4 regions of the Streptomyces sp. NPDC001532 genome follow, and region 3 is predicted to be linked to each of the others. Evidence: riboswitches for the same ligand, from Rfam matches in the RefSeq annotation. Region 3 holds a riboswitch; each other region holds the start of a gene.
What was found. A riboswitch is a leader RNA that binds a small molecule or an ion and turns the genes downstream of it on or off. The one in region 3 is predicted to bind cyclic di-AMP.
Positions count from the first base shown of each region.

Region 1: linked by a shared signal. The riboswitch ahead of ABT232_RS02875 (transglycosylase family protein) and the one ahead of ABT232_RS21810 (M23 family metallopeptidase) in region 3 are both predicted to bind cyclic di-AMP.
Region 2: linked by a shared signal. The riboswitch ahead of ABT232_RS34430 (M23 family metallopeptidase) and the one ahead of ABT232_RS21810 (M23 family metallopeptidase) in region 3 are both predicted to bind cyclic di-AMP.
Region 4: linked by a shared signal. The riboswitch ahead of ABT232_RS30810 (C40 family peptidase) and the one ahead of ABT232_RS21810 (M23 family metallopeptidase) in region 3 are both predicted to bind cyclic di-AMP.

Region 1 is NZ_JBEPAL010000002.1:49,396-53,169, forward strand. Features, by position in the region: gene ABT232_RS02865 (FtsB family cell division protein) at 1-282, opposite strand, end outside; gene eno (phosphopyruvate hydratase) at 395-1,675, opposite strand; gene ABT232_RS02875 (transglycosylase family protein) at 1,936-2,628, opposite strand; cyclic di-AMP (ydaO/yuaA leader) riboswitch at 2,633-2,803, opposite strand; gene ABT232_RS02880 (transglycosylase family protein) at 2,986-3,774, opposite strand, start outside.
Region 2 is NZ_JBEPAL010000057.1:8,392-12,165, reverse strand. Features, by position in the region: gene ABT232_RS34435 (PP2C family protein-serine/threonine phosphatase) at 1-1,184, shown strand, start outside; cyclic di-AMP (ydaO/yuaA leader) riboswitch at 1,376-1,532, shown strand; gene ABT232_RS34430 (M23 family metallopeptidase) at 1,544-2,587, shown strand; gene ABT232_RS34425 (aldo/keto reductase) at 2,692-3,636, shown strand; gene ABT232_RS34420 (PrsW family intramembrane metalloprotease) at 3,716-3,774, opposite strand, start outside.
Region 3 is NZ_JBEPAL010000023.1:98,682-102,455, forward strand. Features, by position in the region: gene ABT232_RS21805 (rhamnogalacturonan lyase family protein) at 1-365, opposite strand, end outside; gene ABT232_RS21810 (M23 family metallopeptidase) at 688-1,680, opposite strand; cyclic di-AMP (ydaO/yuaA leader) riboswitch at 1,683-1,850, opposite strand; gene ABT232_RS21815 (alpha-galactosidase) at 2,149-3,774, opposite strand, start outside.
Region 4 is NZ_JBEPAL010000043.1:69,388-73,161, forward strand. Features, by position in the region: gene pcrA (DNA helicase PcrA) at 1-1,521, opposite strand, end outside; cyclic di-AMP (ydaO/yuaA leader) riboswitch at 1,824-1,979, shown strand; gene ABT232_RS30810 (C40 family peptidase) at 1,987-3,162, shown strand; partial or broken gene ABT232_RS30815 (IS481 family transposase) at 3,764-3,774, opposite strand, start outside.

The DNA.
Region 1 (3,774 bases), on a different contig from region 3:
CGCCTTGGCGTCGCGCAGCTGTTCGACGCGCTCCCGGGCCTGGCGCTGCTCGCGCTCCAGGTCGGCGATCTCGGCGCGCTGGGCGACGTACTGCCTTATCGGGTAGGCGAGCGCCACCACCAGCGAGCAGACCACCAGCGCGAGCAGCGCGGCCCGGCCGGTCAGCCGGGAGCGGCGGGCCTGCCGCCGGGTCTGCGAGCGGTAGACGCGGGCGGCGGTCTGCTCGCCGATCAGTCTGATCCTGGTCGCGGTGGAGAACCGGTCCCGGTCCTTCACGGCCATCGTCCCGCCTCCCCGTTCGCCGGCGCGTGTACGTGCGTACGTCCCCGCACACGGTACGGGACCGAGTACGGGGACGTACGTACGACTGGCTGAGCTTTAGCCCTGCCGGGGATCAGCCCTTGAAGCGCGGGAAGGCGCTGCGGCCGGCGTACACCGCGGCGTCGTCGAGGATCTCCTCGATGCGCAGCAGCTGGTTGTACTTGGCGACACGCTCGGAGCGGGCCGGGGCGCCGGTCTTGATCTGGCCGCAGTTGGTGGCGACGGCCAGGTCGGCGATGGTGACGTCCTCGGTCTCGCCGGAGCGGTGCGACATCATGCACTTGAAGCCGTTGCGCTGGGCCAGCTCGACCGCGTCCAGGGTCTCGGTGAGCGAACCGATCTGGTTCACCTTCACCAGCAGGGCGTTGGCGGCGCCGTCCTCGATACCGCGGGCCAGGCGCTCCGGGTTGGTGACGAACAGGTCGTCACCGACGAGCTGGACCTTGTCACCGAGCTTGTCGGTGATGGTCTTCCAGCCGTCCCAGTCGTCCTCGAACAGCGGGTCCTCGATGGAGACCAGCGGGTACGCCTCGACCAGTTCGGCGTAGTACTCCGTCATCTCGGCGGCGGAGCGCTCCTTGCCCTCGAAGACGTAGGAGCCGTCCTTGTAGAACTCGGACGCGGCCACGTCCAGCGCGAGCGCGATCTGCTCGCCCGGGGTGTAGCCGGCCTCCTTGATGGCCTCCAGGATCAGGTCCAGGGCCTCGCGGTTGGAGCCCAGGTTCGGGGCGAAGCCGCCCTCGTCGCCGAGGCCGGTGGCCAGACCCTTGCTCTTCAGGACCTTCTTGAGGGTGTGGTAGACCTCGGTGCCCCAGCGCAGCGCCTCGGAGAAGGACTCCGCGCCGATCGGCGCGATCATGAACTCCTGGATGTCCACGTTGGAGTCGGCGTGCGAGCCGCCGTTCAGGATGTTCATCATCGGCACCGGCAGCAGGTGCGCGTTCGGGCCGCCCAGGTAACGGAACAGCGGCAGGTCGCTGGCCTCGGAGGCGGCGTGGGCGACGGCCAGGGAGACGCCGAGGATGGCGTTGGCGCCGAGCGAGCCCTTGTTGTCGGTGGCGTCCAGGTCGAACATGGCCTGGTCGATCAGGCGCTGCTCGGTGGCGTCGTAGCCGACCAGCTCCGGGCCGATCTGCTCGATGACGGCCAGGACGGCCTTCTCGACACCCTTGCCCTGGTAGCGGTTGGGGTCGCCGTCACGGAGCTCGATGGCCTCGAAGGCGCCCGTGGAGGCACCGGACGGAACGGCGGCACGACCCGTGCTGCCGTCGTCGAGGCCGACCTCGACCTCGACCGTGGGGTTGCCTCGGGAGTCCAGGATTTCCCGGGCTACGACGACGTCGATGGACGGCACGAGCATCTCCTTCTTCAATGTGACGCGGTGGGCAGGCCGCGGGTGTGGCTCTGCGAGACGAGCCTAACCGGCTCCGGGCGATCGGCCAGCCGACCGACCACCCCGTGGACGGAACCGAGAGTAAATTGTTTCCGAACGGAACAAAGACGGTTTCGCAAAACCCACGGCAGAAAGAGCGAACCCCGCCCCGGTGCGTACGGGGGAACGCGCACCGGGGCGGGGAGTCTGCGGGCCTCTCCTGGCGGAGGTGCCGCCGCTGCCTACTTGAGGTGCAGCTGCTGGCCCGGGTAGATGACGTCGGCGTCGTCGACGATGTCCTTGTTCAGGTCGAACAGCTTCTGCCAGCCGCCCGCGACGTCGTGCTCCTCGGCGATCGAGCTGAGGGTGTCGCCCTTGACCACCTTGTACTCGCCGTCGCCCTTCTCGACCTTCTTGCCGGTCGGGGTGGTGACGGTCTTCTCGGCGGCCGGACGCTCGGCGGAGCGGGAGGCGCTCTGCTCCTCGGTCTCGCGCTCGGTGGTGGCGGTGTCACCGGCCGAGGAGGAAGGGGTGGAGGAGGAGGCGCTGCCGCCACCGTACGGGGTGTTCGACAGGCCGGTGCCGCAGACCGGCCAGGCGCCCTTGCCCTGGCCCGCGAGGACCTTCTCGGCGACGGTGATCTGCTGCTCCTTGGAGGCCTGGTCGGCCGTGGCGGCGTACTGCGTGCCGCCGTACGCGGCCCAGGTGGAGGCGGAGAACTGCAGACCGCCGTAGTAGCCGTTGCCGGTGTTGATGGACCAGTTGCCGCCGGACTCGCACTGGGCGACGGCGTCCCACTCGGAGGCGGTGGCGGCGGAGGCGTTGCCGGCGGCCATCAGCGGGGCGGCGACGGCGGCACCGGTCACACCGGCGATGGCGATGGCGCGGGTGGCCTTGGACGGACGGCGGTGCTTGCCCTTGGCGGAAAACAGCATCGATCGATCCCCTCACCGACGCCTGCGAGGTGAGCTGTCGGGTTCGGGCCGGTTGAGTTGCCCGGCCGCAGTCTCTTGCGAGCTGCGGCTTCACCCCAAGCCGGCTCCGGCAGCGAACTGCCGGGACCGGCACTTACCTTGGGTCCCCCGCTCCTGCCTACGGCGCTTGACGCGACGACTGTTCCCGGACGGCCGCTGGCAGGATTCGGCGTTGCGGCAGCCGGGGCTCGCGGTGACGAGCGGCCTTGACCGTAGACACGCGATCCGCGGAATTTCAAAGACGATCAGGGCTTCTGAGACCTATATCTCACCGCTGCCAATTCGGACATTAAGCCCGAACCGTGACGCGAACTCCAGCTACTTTTCGCCCGGTTCGACCCCTACTTCAAGGGTCTGACCGGGAACGATGAGGTCGGGGTCGTCGCCGACGGTGTCCTTGTTCTCGGTGTAGAGCGCGGACCATCCGCCCTGGAGGTCAAGGGAGTCGGCGATGCCCCAGAGGCTGTCGCCGGCGCGGACCGTGTAGGAGCCGTCGGCCGCGTCACGCGCGGCGGTGGTGTCCCGCGAGGCGTGCCGGCCGGAGGAGTCGGCCGTACGGCTGTCCGCGGCCTCCTCGTCGGCGCTGTCGCCGCGGTGGCGGCCGGAGCCGGTGGAGCCGGATTCGACGGCGTCCGAAGAGAGGTCGTTCTGGCCGGACTTGTCCGACTCGTCGTTCTTGGTGGTGGCGGTGAGGGAGCTGTCACCCTCCTGGGAGTCGCCGCTCCCGTCCTTGCCGGAACCTTCCGCCTCACCGTCCGAGCCGGACCCCGAGGACGGGGACGACGACGCGGAACCGGAGGATCCGGAATCACCGGAGGCGTCCGAGCCGCCGGAGGTACCGGACTTACCGGAACCTTCAGAGCTTTCCGCCTTACCGGTGCTTCCGGTCGAAACGGAGGAGTCGGACAAGCCGGACTCGGGCTTCGAGGAGGCGTCCGGGGTCGCCGAGGCGCCCGACGCCGCGTCAGCCGCGAGGCCGGTGTCGACGCCCGCCGGTGCGGAGTCGTCGTCCAGGCCGCCGAGCAGGCCGCAGGTGGGCCAGGCGCCGACACCCTGGTCGGCGAGGATCCTCTCGGCGACGGCTATCTGCTGCGAACGGCTGGCCAC
Region 2 (3,774 bases), on a different contig from region 3:
GCGGCGTGCCCGCGTCCGCACACACGCCCACGCCTACGCCCACGCCCGTGCCGTCCGGCCCTGACGAGGAACGGCGGATCTCGTACGCGCGGACCCTGGTCCGCACCCTGCCCATGCTCCTCGTCGTCCTCGGCGGCTGCTACGACTACTTCACCCCCGAGAACTACACCGCCGCCCCGCTCTTCGTCGCCGCGCCACTGATCGCCGCCCCGCTGCTCTCCCGGCGGGCCACCGTCCTCACCGGGATCGCGGCGCTCGCCGTCGTCCTCGTGGTGCACATCCGGTACGGCATCGCCCTGCGCGTCGACGCGATCACCGAGACGGTCACCGTGGCGGTCGTCTCCGTCCTCGCCGTGGTCGTCAACTGCCTCGTCGGCCGCGGCCACGCCCGGCTCGCCACCGCCCGTGAGATCGCCGAGGCGGCGCAGCGCGCGGTGCTGCCGGAGCCCGCGGCACGCATCGGCGGCTACGAGATCGCCGCGCGCTACGAGGCCGCGCAGGCGGACGCCTCCATCGGCGGCGACCTCTACGCCGTGCAGGACAGCCCGTACGGGGTGCGGCTGGTGGTCGGGGACGTGCGGGGCAAGGGGATGGGCGCGGTGGCCGCCGTCGCCGTGGTGATCGGCGCGTTCCGTGAGGCCGCCGAGCACGAGGGGACGCTGGAGGCGGTCGCCCAGCGGCTGGAGCACGCGCTGGCCCGCGAGGGCACCCGGCGCGACGGCATCGACGCCTTCGAGGGGTTCACCACCGCCGTACTGGCCGAGATCCCGCACGGCGACGGCGTCGTACGGATCCTCAACCGCGGCCATCCGCCGCCGCTGCTGCTGCACGCCGACGGCCGGCTGCGGCCGCTGCCGGCCCGGAACCCCGCGCTGCCGCTCGGCATGGGCGAGCTGGGCGTCTGGCCGGACCGCGCGGACGAGGCCGGCTTTCCGGGCGGGAGCACGCTGCTGCTCCACACCGACGGGCTGTCCGAAGCCCGCGACGCGCGCGGCGAGTTCTACGACCCGTCGCGGCGGCTGGCCGGGCGGACCTTCGGCGGGCCGGGCGAGCTGCTGTCGATCTTGGCCGAAGATGTGCGGTGGCACTCCGGCGGCAGGCTGACGGACGACATGGCGCTGCTGGCCGTACGGCGGCCCCGACCGCCGTCACCAGGAGTAAGTGAGCAACCCCACTCCGCATAACATCTGAGACACCATCAAAAGAAAGAACGCTGCTGAGCGCTGGTCAACTCGCCCGTTTTTCGCCGGTCATGGGTCGAACGTCCGCCCGGAGAACCGTAATGATCAAGCGGAACGGCTTGGAATTCAGGCCCCGGTTCTATTAACGTCCGATAACGCAGCGCGGTCGTCCCAGCCGTCACAAGAGGCGGCTCCGTGCGCACGCGCCGAATCCCGTAGGGAACCGGGGAACCACCACCTTGGGGTGAATCGCTCGTGGCCAGTCGTGTTCACACGGCTGATTTACGCGCGTAGGAGACCTTCCTGCTCCGAACCCGTCAGCTAACCCGGTAGGCGAGAAGGAAGGAAAGGAGTACGCCCACGTGGCGTCCAACCGGCCTGCCCCCGGGGCCCCGTTCGTGCCCGGCCAGCGCACTGTCGATCCCGCCGACACCTTCGTCTACGGCGGTCAGCGCACCGAAGAGGGCCCCTGGGAGGAGTGGAATCCGACCAAGGAATCCATTCGCCCCGTACGCGGCCGGCACCGCGTCGCCAAGCAGCGCGGCGGCGGACTCGCCCGCAGCTCCACCGTTCTCGGCGTCGGTGTCATAGCCGCCGTCGGCGCGGGCGGCATGGCCACCGCGCAGACCGGCAAGCCGCCGGTGTCCATCTCGATGCCCGACCTGCCGAACGTCGGCTCGCTCATCTCCGACGAGCCCGAGCCCGAGGCCGAGACCACCGCCACCCCGCTCAGCAGCGTCGGCGTCACCGAGACCGAGACCGCGCAGGGCACCACCGACGCCGGCGAGGCACTGCGCGCCCGCATCATGGCGCAGGCCGAGCAGCAGCAGGACCAGGTCGAGTCCAAGGCCGCCGCGGAAGCGCTGGCCGCCGCCGAGAAGGCCGCCGCCGAGGCGGCCGCCAAGGCGGAGAAGGAAGCCGAGGCCGAGGCCGCCGCCGCGAAGAAGGCGGCCGAGGAGGAGGCCCGCAAGAAGGCCGAGGCCGAGCGCCTGGCCGAGCTGGCCAAGCAGTTCACGCTGCCGACCTCCTCGTACACCCTGACCTCCACCTACGGTCAGGCCGGCTCGATGTGGTCCTCCGGCTACCACACCGGCCTGGACTTCGCCGCGCCCACCGGCACCCTCATCAAGGCGGTGCACACCGGCACCATCACCCAGGCCGGCTGGGACGGGTCGTACGGCTACAAGACCGTCCTGACCCTGGACGACGGCACCGAGATCCTCTACGCCCACCAGTCGTCGATCAACGTCAGCGTGGGCCAGAAGGTCAACACCGGTGACGTCATCGGCCGCGTGGGCGCGACCGGCAACGTGACCGGCCCGCACCTGCACCTGGAGGTGCACACCGGCGACGGCGGCGCGCTGGACCCGATGGCCTGGCTCCAGAGCAAGGGCCTCACCCCCTGAGCCCACGCTCACGCTGAACCCCGGCGGTCCTGACGACAACCCCCCGACGTCAGGGCTGCCGGTTCACGGAATACGCGCTTCCCCGTGCCGTGTTGTCACTCGGCATGACTTCTCTGCGCAAGCTCGGCTCCTCCGACCTGGAGGTCTTCCCCCTCTCCCTCGGCGGCAACGTCTTCGGCTGGACCGCGGACCGGGACCGCTCCTTCGCCGTCCTCGACGCCTACGCCGCCGCGGGCGGCAACTTCGTCGACACCGCCGACTCCTACTCGGCCTGGATCGAGGGCAACTCCGGCGGCGAGTCCGAGACGATCATCGGCGAGTGGGTCAAGGCCCGGGGGAACCGCTCCGAGGTGGTCATCGCGACCAAGGTCAGCCAGCACCCCGAGTACCCGGGCCTGAGCGCGGTGAACATCAAGGCCGCGGCCGACGCCTCACTGCGACGCCTCGGCACCGACCACATCGACCTCTACTACACCCACTTCGACCAGCCCGACGTGCCGGTCGAGGAGATCGTCGGCGCGCTCGACGAACTGGTGGAGGCGGGCAAGGTCCGGTACATCGCCGCCTCCAACATCTCCCCCCAGCGGCTGCGGGAGTCCCTGGCCTTCTCCGACCGCGAGGGCCTCGCCCGGTACGTCGCCCTCCAGCCGCACTACAACCTGGTGTCCCGGGAGACCTACGAGGGTGAGCTCCGGGACGTCGCCGCGCGGGCGGGCCTCGCCGCGGTGCCGTACTACGCGCTGGCGTCCGGCTTCCTGACCGGCAAGTACCGGCCCGGCACGACCGTCGACAGCGCGCGGGCGGCGGGCGCCGGCAAGCACCTGGACAGCGAGCGGGGGCGGCGGGTGCTGGACGCGCTGGACTCCGTGGCCGCCGCGCACGAGGTGCCCGTCGCGACGGTCGCCCTGGCGTGGCTCGCCGCGCAGCCCACCGTGGCGGCGCCGATCGCGTCCGCGCGGACCGTGGAGCAGCTGGCCGACCTGGTGGGGGTCGCCGAACTGCGGCTCACCGAGGACGAGGTCGCGCGGCTGACGGAGGCGTCCGCCTGAGGGCCGGTCCGCCGGGCCGGGCGCTCGTCGCGGGTCACGGCCGTCACGCCGGTCGCGGCGGTCACGGCCGTCACGTCCGTCACGTTCGGTACGGGTTGTACGCGGGGTAAGGCATCGGGTGGGGTGCCGGTGCCGGGT
Region 3 (3,774 bases):
AGGGCGAGGGCGGGCGCGCTCGGCCGCAGTTCGCGGCCGTGGACGACGGCGCGCACGGTGTAGGTGCCGGTGCCGCGGGTGTCGTCCTGGTAGGTCGTCGACTTGGTGACCGGCGCGCGGTTCAGCCGCCGCCCGTCCTTGTACACGTTGAAGGCGAGGGCGTCGCCGTATCGCGCGTACTCGGTGCCGAGGAGGCGCCAGCTGAGGAAGGTGCCGGCGCCGGAGGGCACGGCGACCAGGCCGCGGTCCAGGTTCTCCACGATCCGGCGGGGCTCGGCGGCGTGCCCGGCGGGTGCGGAGAACAGCCCGGCCAGCAGGGCCGAGGCGACGACGGCACCGATTCTTCGGCGTCCGAGGGGGTGCATGGGGCAGTGCTCCTTCATGGGCGAGGAGGAGGGAGGAGAGGGGTGGAGACGGAGAGGAAAGACGGAGAGGGGACGTAGAAGCGCGGGGAAAGCGCTTGCTGACCCTCGGGAACCACTCTGTCCTCACCCTCGACCCCATGTCGATGCCTCGAACAGGGATGCCACACGACCGCAATGAAACGATCATGAACGCGCAAAGCCGCACACGCCGAAGGCCGGACCCGTGGATCGGGTCCGGCCTTCGGCGTGTGCGGGCGCGGGCCGCCGGTCGTCAGGTACCGGCGGTGCCGCCGGTGTCAGGTACCGGCACGGCGGAGTGGCGTCAGATGGCGACGCCCTTGGCGCGGAGGTAGGCGATCGGGTCCACGTCCGAGCCGTAGTCCGGGGTGGTGCGGATCTCGAAGTGCAGGTGCGGGCCGGTGACGTTGCCGGTCGCACCGGACAGACCGACCTGCTGGCCCGCGGTCACGGACTGGCCGGCCGACACCGAGAGCGAAGAGAGGTGGGCGTACTGGGCGTAGTAGCCGTCGGCGAGCTTGATGACGACCTGGTTGCCGTACGCACCGCCCCAGCCGGCGGAGACGACGGTGCCGGCGCCGACGGCCTTGAGCGAGGTGCCGGTCGGGACGACGAAGTCGACACCGGTGTGGTAGCCGCTGGACCACATGCTGCCCGCCACCTTGTAGGCGGTGCCGACACCGGCGCCGGAGACCGGGGCGCTGAAGCCGCCGGCCGCGGTGGAGGTGGCGGTGTCGGCCGTGTCGGCGGCCTGGGCGGCCGGGGCGGCCTGCGAGGGCGACGACTCGACCGGCTTCGAGGCCTCGCTCGACTGCGAGGTGTCGGACGACTGCGACTTCTGCGCGGACTGCTTCTGTGCGGACTGCGACGACTCGGAGGTCTCGGAGGACGAGGACTCGGGAGCGCTCGCCGCGGCCTTCTTGCCGATGGACAGCTTCAGACCGGGGTGGATCAGCGACGGGTCCGCGCCGACGGCGGTGCGGTTGTCCGCGTACAGCTTCTTCCAGCCGCCGTCGACGTCCTGCTCGACAGCGATCTTCGAGAGGTAGTCGCCGGACTTCACGGTGTAGGTCCGGACACCGGAGCCCTTGTCGGCGGCCTTGTCCGCCGCGGCCGCCTTCTGGACGGAGGCGACCGACTGGACGGCCTGCTCCGCGGCGGACTGCGGGGTGGCGGCGTGGGCGCCGGCCGCTCCCATCAGAGGGAGGGCGAGCGCGGCGCCACCGGTACCGGCGACGGCGATGGAACGAGTGAAGCGCAGGGTCTTGGGACGGCGGTGCTTACCCTTGGCGGGCATGGCGAATTCCTCTCCGGCGCCTACGAGGTGAGCTGTCGGGTGCGGACTGGAGATGTCCGGCCACGTCGGGACGCGGCTTTACCCCGAGCCGTTCCGGGAACCGGAACAGGCGGTCAAACCTGTGGGTCCCCCGCTCCTGCCGTGCACGGGTGAGTTAGCGCGGGCACCAGGCGGCGGCAGGATTAGGCGTCCGCCCGGATCGAGGTGGAACGTAAGCGACCCGGACGCACAAGGACAAGCGAATGGTTGCCCTTGAATGCGTTTCACGCCCTTCCGCCACAGAATTCCCGGTCACTGTCCGTTGATTACGCAGCCGCCCTTTTGTCCAAAAGCCCTTAAGAAGAGGGTGAATTACGTGGACATGACGGGCGACTCACCGTCACCTGTATGACGCTGCTCACGCGCCCCTCCCCACAACTCTTTATTCCAGACCGAGTTACAACGAAGGCTCCAATTCGGACACATCGCTCAGATGCGACGGAGACGGAGAACCGTCGCATCGAGATCCCCCCGCAATCCTGTGAGAAGTCCGTGATGCAGCAATACGGCACCTCGGTGCACTTCGCCCGTTTCATGGCATTCATACGATGCCGTCGGATCGATCCCGCGCAGCCGCAGCGCCGGAGCGGGCTCACCGTGGTGCTGTGCCTGGAGCCAGGCGAGGACGACCGTCTCGTCACCCAGGACGTACTGGACGGCGCTCAGCCCGCCGCGCGGAGGCCGCAGACGGTACAGATCCCCGCGCTGCACCAGCGGCCGGATCTCCTTGTAGAGCGCCACCCACTCGGCGGCCTCCGTCAGCTCCTCCTCGGTCCACCGGCCCAGGTCGCCGCCGACCCCCAGCACCCCGGCCATCGCGCTCACGAACCGGAAGCGCAGCGAGCTGACCCGGCCGTTCAGCATGGCGTTGGGGCTGTCGGTGACCCAGGCGGCCATCACGCGCGCGGGGTGGAGCTGGCTGAAGCCGTGCTGGATCGCGAGCCGGTCGAGCGGGTCGGTGTTGTCGGAGGTCCACACCTGGTCGGTCCGGCCGAGCACGCCGAGGTCGATCCGGCCGCCGCCACCCGAGCAGGACTCGAAGGCGACCCCGGGGTGGGCCGCGCGCAGCCGGTCCAGCAGCGCGTACAGGGCCCGCACATGGTCGGCCCACAGCCGCTGCGGATACGGCTCGCCGGGCCAGCCGGCGTCGGTGAAGCAGCGGTTGAAGTCCCACTTCACATAGTCGACGGGAGCACTGGAGAGCAGGCCGTCCAGCTGCCCCCAGAGGTACTGCTGGACGTCCTCCCGCGCCAGGTTGAGTACGAGCTGATTGCGGAATTCCGTCCGCTTTCGACCGGTATGGAACTGCACCCAGTCCGGGTGGGCGCGGTACAGATCGCTGTCCGGGTTGACCATCTCGGGCTCGACCCAGATCCCGAACCGCATCCCGAGGGCGTGCACCTCGTCGGCGAGGGGCTTCAGACCGGCCGGGAAGCGGTCCGGGTTGGGTGTCCAGTCGCCGAGCCCGGCCCGGTCGTCGGTGCGGGCGCCGAACCAGCCGTCGTCGACCACGAACAGCTCCACGCCGACGGCGGCGGCCCGCCGGGCGAGCGCCCGCTGCCGCTCCTCGGAGATGTCGAACCCGGTGGCCTCCCAGGAGTTGAACAGCACCGGGCGGTCCCGGTCCGCGTCGGGGATGACGTGCGCGCGCTGGTAGGCGTGCCAGGCGCGGCTCGCGCCGCCGAAGCCGCCGTCGCTCCACAGCCCGGCGAAGACGGGCGTCGTGAAGCTCTCCCCCGCCGCCAGCCGGGTCAGCCCCGAGTCGTCGTGTCCGGCGCCGCCGGTGATCTGCACCTTGGCGTCGGGCAGTTGGGCCACGGCGATCCGCCAGGAGCCGGACCAGCCAAGAGCGCAGCCGTAGACCTCGCCGCGTTCCTCCGTGGCGTCGGTGTCCAGCGCCACCCATGGCAGGTGCTGGTGGCCGGTGTGGCCGCGCCGGCTGCCGACGACCTTCTCCCCGTAGGTGAGGGGCGCGGTGGTCAGCCGGGACTCAGCGGCCCAGCGGCCGTGCAGCTGGGAGAGCCGCCAGTCCTCGCGGTCGGGCAGGGTCCAGGT
Region 4 (3,774 bases), on a different contig from region 3:
GTCGATCATCGCCTCGGCGCGGTCGCCGATGCCGCGCTTGGGCACGTTCAGGATGCGACGCAGCGGGACCGAGTCCTCGGGGTTGGACAGGACACGCAGGTAGGCCAGGACGTCCCGGACCTCCTTGCGCTCGTAGAAGCGGACGCCGCCGACGACCTTGTAGGGCAGACCGACGCGGATGAAGACCTCTTCGAAGACACGGGACTGGGCGTTCGTCCGGTAGAAGACGGCGACGTCGCCGGCCTTCGCGTCACCCGCGTCCGTGAGGCGGTCTATCTCGTCGGCGACGAACTGAGCCTCGTCGTGCTCGGTGTCGGCGACGTAGCCGGTGATGCGCGCGCCCGCGCCCGCGTTGGTCCACAGGTTCTTGGGGCGGCGGGACTCGTTGCGCTCGATGACCGCGTTGGCAGCGGAGAGGATCGTCTGGGTGGAGCGGTAGTTCTGCTCCAGCAGGATCGTCGTCGCGTTCGGGTAGTCCTCCTCGAACTGGAGGATGTTGCGGATCGTCGCGCCGCGGAAGGCGTAGATCGACTGGTCGGCGTCACCCACGACGCACAGCTCGGCGGGAGCCAGGTCGTCCTCGCTGGGCGGTACGTCCACCGGGTGCTCGGAGGTGCCGACCAGCTCGCGGACCAGGGCGTACTGGGCGTGGTTGGTGTCCTGGTACTCGTCGACCAGCACGTGGCGGAAGCGGCGGCGGTAGTGCTCGGCGACGTCCGGGAAGGCGCGCAGCAGGTTGACCGTCGTCATGATCAGGTCGTCGAAGTCCAGCGCGTTCGCCTCGCGCAGGCGCGACTGGTACATGGCGTAGGCCTGGGCGAGGGTCTTCTCGAAGCCGTCGGTGGCCTGGGCGGCGAAGTCCTCCTCGTCGATCAGCTCGTTCTTCAGGTTGCTGATCTTGGCGCTGAAGGACTTCGGCGGGAAACGCTTGGGGTCCAGCTCGAGATCGCGGCAGACCAGGGCCATCAGGCGCTTGGAGTCGGCGGCGTCGTAGATCGAGAACGACGAGGTGAAGCCGAGCTTCTTGCTCTCGCGGCGCAGGATGCGGACGCACGCGCTGTGGAAGGTCATCACCCACATGGCGTTGGCGCGCGGGCCGACGAGCTGCTCGACGCGCTCCTTCATCTCGCCCGCGGCCTTGTTGGTGAAGGTGATCGCGAGGATCTGCCCGGGGTGCACGCCCCGCTCGCCCAGCAGGTGGGCGATGCGGTGGGTGAGCACGCGGGTCTTGCCGGAGCCGGCGCCGGCCACGATGAGCAGCGGGGTGCCGGAGTGGACGACGGCGGCGCGCTGGTTCTCGTTCAGCCCCTCCAGGAGCACGGCCGGGTCGACCACGGGGCGCGGGGCGCCGTCGCGGTAGTGGGCGTCCCGGTCCGGTGGCAGGTCGAACTTCCCGCCGAACAGATCGTCCGGGATCGACTCCGGTACGTGATCGTCCTCGGGCGGCGGCGGGGGCTCCTCCGCGTGGGCCCGCGGGGCCTGGAGGTCCGCCAGGAAGCTGTCGTCAAAGAGGCTGCTCATCGCTCTCCGAGTCTAGGGCGCCCCACTGACAACCGAGGGCCACCCGGAAGACATCCCCGTCACACCTCACCGATGATCTTGGGAATGCCTCTCGTCACGGCTCGCGTCCACACGATTACAAGGCCAACCCGCCACGCAGCGCTCCGGATCGACGACGGCGAGCGACCCCGACCGGAAGGTCACGAAAATGTATCGGGCATATCACCCACCAACCTTCACAGTCGGCACACGAGTTGGCTACCGTGCCGGGCAGGCCGTACGACCCCCACCGGCGAACCCCGCCGGACCGTACGGCCTCCGCCGAGTCCTGCGCGCCCACACCGGGCCCGGAGCCGGGGACCCACCGAACTCTGGGGTGAATCGGCCCCTCCCTCCGGGGAGCGGACCGTAGGGCAACCCTTCCTAACGACCCGCCCGAACCCGACAGCTAACCCGGTAGGCGGCCGATGGAAGGAGTCGCCTCCCTTGGCGTCGCACCGCAAGTCGCGTCCCACCGCGCGCGTGGCAGGCATACGCACCCCCGCCCTCGCCACCGCGGCCCTCACCTCCGTGGCCCTGCTCTCGCAGACCGCCGACGCCGCTCCCTCGACCGACGACAAGCCGAGCCTGGAGGAGGTCGAGAAGAAGGTCGACGATCTCTACCGCCAGGCGGAGTCGGCGACCGAGAAGTACAACGCGGCCAAGGAGCGGACCACCAAGCAGCGCAAGCGCGTCGACACCCTCCTGGACGACGTCGCCGAGCGCGCACAGAAGCTCAACGAGGCACGCGCCGAACTGGGCTCGTACGCCGCGGCCCAGTACCGCACCGGGGCCGCCGCCCCCGACACCGCGACCTTCCTGCTCGCGGACACCCCGCAGGACTACTTCGACCAGACTCAGCTGATGGGCCGACTGACCAGCCGTCAGAAGGAAGCGGTCGACGACTACTTCGCTCAGCAGACCGAGACGATGGAGAAGCGTCGCGAGGCCACCGAGAGCCTCCAGACGCTCACCGACTCGCAGACCGACCTCAGGACGGCCAAGGCGACCGTCCAGAAGAAGCTGTCCACCGCGCGGGAGCTGCTGTCGCAGCTGACCGCGGAGGAGAAGGCGCGGCTCGCGGCGATCGAGAAGCGCAAGCAGGAGGAGGCCGCCCGCAAGGCCGCCGAGCTCGCGCGGCAGCAGGCCGAGGCGGAGGAGCAGCGGCAGCAGGAGGAGGCCGCCGCGCAGGAGACCGCGCAGGAGCAGGCCCCTCAGCAGGAGAGCACCGGGGACACCTCCACCGCCACCGACTCCACGTACGCCGCCAAGGCCGAGAAGGCGCTCGCCTTCTCCCGCGCGCAGATCGGCAAGCCCTACGTCTGGGGCGCCACCGGGCCCGACTCCTACGACTGCTCCGGCCTCACCCAGGCCGCCTGGAAGGCCGCCGGCGTCACCCTCCCCCGCACCACCTACGACCAGGTGAACGCCGGCACCACGGTCTCCGTCGCCGCCGCCCAGCCCGGCGACCTCGTCTTCTTCTACGACGACATCACCCACGTCGGCATCTACATCGGCAACGGAATGATGATCCACGCGCCGAAGCCCGGGGCGTACGTACGCGAGGAATCGATCTACTACGACGGCGAGTCGTCGATCCACAGCGTGGTACGACCGGCCTGAGCCGGGGCGGCGGGCTGATCCGGGGTGGCGGAAGCGGGACGGCGGGCAGCCGGCGGCGGGCACTGAGGGCCGGGCAGCTGGCGCCGGGCGTAGAGGGTTGGGCGCCAGGCGCTGGAGGTCGGGCAGCTGGCGCTGGGCCTCGGGGGCCGAGGGCTGAAGGCCCGGCGCTCAGGGCCGGGCAGCCTGCGCAGGGCGTAGAGGGCTGGGTGCTCGAGGTCGGGCAGCTGGCGCTGGGCCTCGGGGGCCGGGCGTCGGGCGCTGAGGGCCGGACGGCGCGCGCGCCGGCGGCCGGGCAGCTGGCGCTGAGGGCCGAGCGTTGGGCACCGGGCGCTCAAGGGCGCGCAACTGGCGCCGGGCCTCGGGGGCCGGGCGCCCGGCGGCGGGCGATGAAGGGCGGCGCTGAAGGCCCGGCGCTGGGCGCCGGAGGCCAAGCGGCGGAGGCCGGACGCCGGGCGGCGGGCGGCGGGCGGCGGGCGGCGGGCGGCGGGCGATGAAGGCCAGCCACTGGGGTACGAGCGTCGGGGCAGGAGGCCCGGCGGCGGGCACTGAGGGCCGGGCGTCTGACGCCGGACGCCGGGTGGCGAGCACTGAGGGCCGGGCGCTAGGTGTATT